Regions from separate parts of the Metabacillus sp. GQ13 genome, predicted to be linked through region 1. Evidence: riboswitches for the same ligand, from Rfam matches in the RefSeq annotation. Region 1 holds a riboswitch; the other holds the start of a gene.

Region 1 (3,191 bases):
CCAAAACATATATTCAAAACGAGTGGTATTTAAAAAGATATCTTCCAAGCCTTTTAATTCTGATTCGTTTTTACCTTCAGCTAATTGATCAATTAAGTTGATACACCATTTAGCAAGTTCACCAAACTCATCTGAAGCATACATACTAATCCACTCACCGTAAAACTCATGCTGATTGGCATCATCAAGTTCATTTAATGCCTTACCAATTTCCCAATAGCTCCACATACAGGGTAATAAAGAGGAAACAAGCTCAGCAAGCGTACCATTCTGACTAATATGTAACATATAATGAGTATAGGCTAATGTGGTTGAAGCTGGCTTTGCTTTTTCTAATTCTTCGACTGATATACCCAATCTTTTTGCGTATTGACGATGAAGCTCCATCTCCTCATTTAATGTTGAATGAAGTAGCATAGCAAATTTCCCCATCGTCTCTAAATCCGTTGATTTTACCGCTCCAAGTGCAAAAACCTTAGCATAATCTATCAAATATATGTAATCCTGAATCAAATAAAATCGAAATTTTTCTACTGCTAATGTCCCATCACCGATACCTTGAACAAACGGGTGAGTATGATTTTTGTTCCAAATAGGGAACACCTTTGCTAATAGTCTTTCACTGAACTTCATAATAAGCTCCCCTCTTTCCATCATTAATCTCGTTTCAATTTTCACTTCTTGTATTGCACCAATTTGAAATAAACACTACTATCACTTTTGTATATTCAATTAACTGATCAATTGAAACCTGTTCATTTACTCGATGTGCATTCTGTAGATTACCTGGTCCATAAATTACAGTAGGAATGTTCGCTTGACCAAGCCACCCACCATCTGTTACGGATGGTGATACGTCAACAATTGCCGTTTCTTGAGTAATCGTTTGATGAGCAGCCGATAATTGTTTTACACCAAAATGATCTGGATCAATCTCTAATGAAGGGAAAATTTCACCACGATCCACGATCATTGATTTACCGCCCCAAACAAATGTAGGCGGATTTTCTCTTAGCCAAGGATCTGAATTGGCCACATTATTGATATGCTCTTCGATTTCTTTAATGATCTGCTCATGAGATTCATTTGGATAGTAATGGACTGTGATCCAAAGTTTACATTCATCAGCAATAAATGCCGCGTGCCGCCCACCTTCTATTACCGCAGGATTGATTGTATTTGTTCCCGGTATAAAGCCTGGATAATCTTTAGTAACCGCCCAGTGACGTTCAAGCTCCTGTAAGCCATTGATAACTTTCGTCATTTTTTCAATTGCACTTGCCGCAAATAGTTTCCCACCAGCATGGATCATTTGTCTCCTTGTTGCATCATGATAGGTTTGGGCGCTTTTTATCGTTATCCAACCTGTTATCACACCCCCTTGTCCTTGGATATGTAAATCGCTTGTATCTACAACAACAGCAAAATCTGCTGTATAGCCTCTTTTACAGCATTCGAGAGTTCCGGCCTCACCAACTTCCTCCCCGATAACAGACTGGAAAATTAAACTACCCGGTAACTCAATATTTGCTTCATGTAAGAGCTGGATTGCAAACATTGCACCAGCTAAGCCACCTTTCATATCAGCTGCCCCACGACCAACGACAGCACCATTCTTAACAAATGGCGTAAAAGGATCGATTCCCCATTCTTCTTCTTCATTTACCTCTGCTACATCAATATGTCCGTTAATAATTAAACTATTGTAGCCCTCAGGCTCAACACCCTTCAAAACCCCTACAACATTGGGATCATTTGGATAAACATCCCACATATCAATTACAAATCCTCTTTCTTTCAAAAAGTCAGCAATAAATGATTGAGCTTCCTTGGTGTTTCTAGCAGGTGGTGCTGGTGTTTTAAATTCTATAAGTGTTTTTAGTAATACAATTAATTCTTCTTTTCTTGAATCAATTTGATCTACCAAGTTCTGTATTTGAATAGTCAAGCTGTATCCTCCTTAGTTATTACTTAGAACGCAAAAAAACCACTTCTTTTTAGAAAAGAAGTGGTTTGAACAGACATTTTAATAAAATGATTGAGAAGCATGCTTGAGCGCTAAAGCTTTCAATTGTATTCAAACACCTCTTCCCTACGCTAGTATTATCTAGATCAGGTAATAAGGGTCAAGACATATGGTCTCTCTCAGCTATTAAAGCTCCCCTAGTGGTGAAAATTATTTAATTATGATTCATATAAAAATAATATTGATTCTTGTCAATTAATCTACTAATTTAATAATCTGATTGATTACACTATTTTTAACACAATATGTCATTCTTAGCAACAAAAGAATTAAAAATAATCTGTACATTTACTCATTTTTGGCTTTTGTGATAGAAAACACCATCTTTATTATGAAGCCGAGACTTGTTTCTTATATTCAACAGTTTGATTTTCAAAACGTTTAAACAAAAAACCGAATATAGAGGCTAAAATTTGCTGAAATAACATCCCCACAATAACAGGTACGGCAACAGCAGCAGGGAAATACTGGACAGCAATAACAGCACCAGCACTAATATTTCGCATTCCTCCAGTAAAAATCATCACCACAATTGTTTCTCTGTCTTTAGTAAGCCATTTTCCTAGCATCCATGCGATCAGATATCCAATAAAAGCTAGCCCAAAAACAGTAATGGCTATGATAACTAACTTACTATTAACCTCTGTTAGAAAGGGGGCCACCACTGCTCCATTAATCATAACCACTAAAGCTAGACCTAATTTAGAAAAAGGTGCTAGTGTCTTGCTCACATTCACACTTTTTCCTTTCGAAAAATGATTAATGAACATTCCAAGTAATGAGGGCAGTACAACCATAAATACCAACCCATTCATGATCGAAAGTGTATTAATTTCTACTTTCTGACCGACTAGAAAAGAAAGTGTATGTGGAACAAGGAAAGGAGACAAGATTGTATCAAATAAGATGATTGACAGTGCTAAAGCGATATTTCCTTTATAAATAGTCACCCATATAAAACTTGTGATACCAGTCGGAATAACAGCTGCTAATACTAAACCAGTCAATGTCATATTGTCATCTGTAAAAATAAGATGCCCTACGGTCCATGCAATAACTGGCATCAAAATATGCAGTAGGATTAATATGATAATTAATGGTAATGGACTTTTAAATGCACCTTTTAGTGATGAAAAATCGGAACTCAAACTCCCAGAAAATGTAA
Region 2 (3,191 bases), on a different contig from region 1:
TGTTTCATCCTCCTCCTACAAAATGAACGAGCTCAATTTCATCACCGTTTTGTATATTTGTCACTTCATAGACATCTTTTAAGACAATTTCTCTATTATGTTCCACTATAACTAACCGGTCTTCCAGTTTATAAAATGCAAGTAAGTTTTGAATAGTCTTTACCTCTTCATTTAAATCAACTAATTCACCGTTTAACTTAATTCCCATTTTAATCACCTCATTATCTGAGCATGTTTTCTCGTTAATGAAAATGCATGCACATATTCTTCTTCTATTTTTCTTTTCAATATGAGATCTCTTACCATTAATCCAGTTTTCGGTGCTAAGAGAACACCATTTCGATAATGACCTGTTGCAAAATAAATGTTTTCTCCTTCAGGATGCTGACCTATATAGGGCTTACCATCAATAGATTGAGGCCTTAGTCCTGCCCATGTATCTATTAGCTGAGCAGAAGCAAGGCCGGGTAGGATTGGAGTGACTTTTTCAATAAGAGCTTGAATTCCACCCAAAGTAGGTTCAGTACTCCAGTCATTTTCAATCATGGTAGCACCAATTACGAATCTACCATCACCTTTAGGCACAATATAGCAATGATCATGAAAGATCGTTTTGCTTAAATCTATCTGATTACTTTTAACTGAAAGACATTCACCTTTTACAGGTTTTATCCCTGCATCTATTCCTAATTCTTTAAAAAAGTGCCCACTCCAAGTACCATTTGCAATGACGACTTGGCTACAAGTGAAATCTGTTAGTGGAGTGGATAGCAAATATTCACCCGTTGCCGTTTTCTTTATCCTATGTACAGGTGTATGTTCTACTATATTTGCACCTAGTAAGCTAGCAGACTTGGAAAATGCTGCACAAACATGCACAGGTGAAACATGTCCATCCTCCTGTATATAAAGGGCACCCTTTATAGTTGAAGCCAGTGTTGGTTCGTTCCTTAGAACCGTCTCTTTTGAATGCCATTCCAAGGTGTTATGTTGTTTTTCTATATTCTTTAATGAAACGACTTCATCATCTGTCATTGCAAGCTTATACATTCCATTATCAACATGCTGAATATTAATCTGTGATAATTCAGAAAGTTCATCACGTAGTACTTGATAGTATCGTTGGCTTTCCTTGGCAAATTGAAATAAAGCATCATTGTTTTCTAGCTCTGAGTTCGCACCTAACATACCAGCAGCAGCACTTGTTGCGCCTGTGCCAACTTTATTACTCTCTAAGACAACAACCGAAAGACCTTCTTTAGCTAGCTGATAGGCGATCGATTGACCAATTATCCCACCACCAACAATTCCTACCTGATAATGTGTTTTCATGATATCCCACCTCTATAAACTACACTCTGTTTTAGTTCTCTTAAGTCATGGTTTGGTTTCTTACTTGCCATCACATATGACATAACTGCAATTCCAGAGATTTCAATTCCTACGAGTTCATGTATCGTTTCTGGAACAATTCCACCAATTGCTATCACAGGTATATCAACACGACGGCAAATGTCAGATAATTGCTGAACTCCTCTGGGCGTTACTTTCGTTTTTGAGCTTGTTTCAAATATATGACCAAACATAAGGTAATCCGCACCTGCTTGTTCACAGTCAATTGCTTCCTGAAGTGAATGTACTGAACGACCAATCCTTATTGATGAATCAAATTTTTTCACTTTTTCGATAGAGAAGCCGTGTCCTGGTAAATGAACATTAGGGATTTGATTCAGTAGTGCGACATCCATACGGTCATTGATCACTAGCTTACTTTTAGGTACGCCGTTTTTATTGACAATAGATAAAATTTCCATTATTTCAGCTGTTGATTTTGATTTCTCACGAATATGCACATAGTCAACTTCTTCGTGAATTAAAACGATTCGTTTTGCGAGTTCAGCCACGGTTTGTTTATTATCAGTAATAACATGAATCTCCAAGCTTCTCACCTTTTTCTTGATTGCTGTTTTGCATACTTTTTCAAAAAATTGGATAACGATCATTAGTAGACGCAAAAAAACACTTTCCCAGATAAGGAGAAAGTGGTTTACATACATAATTAGTATATGCTGTATTCCACTTCCCTACGCTGGTACAAGCCAGATCAGGTTTTGAGGGTCTTAAAGTATCACTTTAATCTCAGCCCTTTATATAAGGGCACCCCTAGCGGTAATTAATATTGAGTAAATGAACTGCAGAATTGAGTAGAGCTACTCTATTGCATTGATTTCAATAAAGATAGCTTTTATCTGCTACTTGCTCTGATGAACATTTTTATATCTCTATCATACCAAATGATTTCTATCTTTCAAGAGAAAGATCTTTTGACACAATGGTGAAAGGTTTAAATGTTTAAAATTCAAGCTCAAGTCGTAATTCATTCACATACTCTCTTGAACCAGTCACAATTAAACGATCTCCTAGCTTAAGGTCAGTATCTCCATGAGGGACAATTGAATCTTTTCCTCTAAAGATACGAACAAAGATGATATCTCCTGTAAATGGAAAATTACGTAATAGAATTTGATCGTATTTAGGATTATTTAAATTAATTTGATAAAGCATTGTTTCCTGATTCGTTAGTATTCTTATTACACTTGGCGCCTCAATAAGCGCCCGTAACATTGTCTTAGTTGACAATAAAGTAGAAAATATATCAATCCCCTTTTCTTTCAACTTAGCGTCTAATTCTGGGGAAGCAACACTCGCGATGATTCGGTCAACTTGTTCATCTTTTGCACTAAGAGCAATTTCTGCGTTCCGATCTTCATCACCTGTTGCCACAACTATTAAATCTACTTCAAAAGCACCTTGTTCCTTTAATGTCTCTAACTTAAAATTTTCAATTTCTTTAATTTCAAATAATGATTCAGATATTTGTTTATCCAATTTATCTTGGTGAATATGATAGATTGTTGTTTCATATATATCTGGATTAAGCTCTCGCGTTACGGGTAATGACATTTGATTTGCACCGATAAAAGCAACTTTAATCTTTTGATGCTCTGTTTCATTTTTAGGGAAAAGCTTTTTAAAGAATATTGGAGTAACAATGCTTGTTATAACAGCTACCAATATTAAAGCATTAGACATCTGGGATGTTATGATTTCCATTCTTTCCCCTATAGTTGCTGCTGCAATCACTAATGATAATGTTGAAGTTAACAGAAAGCCAGCTGCAAGAGTCGTTT

Evidence for each region. Region 1 has a riboswitch for thiamine pyrophosphate ahead of AC6CHR_RS21840 (acetylornithine deacetylase). Riboswitches for the same ligand answer to the same signal wherever they lie in the genome.
Region 2: linked by a shared signal. The riboswitch ahead of AC6CHR_RS02830 (thiamine phosphate synthase) and the one ahead of AC6CHR_RS21840 (acetylornithine deacetylase) in region 1 are both predicted to bind thiamine pyrophosphate.

What each region holds. Positions count from the first base shown of each region.
Region 1 covers NZ_JCAXET010000022.1:5,681-8,871, reverse strand. The annotation lists gene tenA (thiaminase II) at 1-633, opposite strand, end outside; gene AC6CHR_RS21840 (acetylornithine deacetylase) at 668-1,948, opposite strand; TPP riboswitch at 2,073-2,175, opposite strand; gene AC6CHR_RS21835 (bile acid:sodium symporter family protein) at 2,356-3,191, opposite strand, start outside.
Region 2 covers NZ_JCAXET010000002.1:121,534-124,724, reverse strand. The annotation lists gene AC6CHR_RS02845 (thiazole synthase) at 1-1, opposite strand, end outside; gene thiS (sulfur carrier protein ThiS) at 5-208, opposite strand; gene thiO (glycine oxidase ThiO) at 214-1,332, opposite strand; gene AC6CHR_RS02830 (thiamine phosphate synthase) at 1,329-2,057, opposite strand; TPP riboswitch at 2,065-2,175, opposite strand; gene AC6CHR_RS02825 (monovalent cation:proton antiporter family protein) at 2,353-3,191, opposite strand, start outside.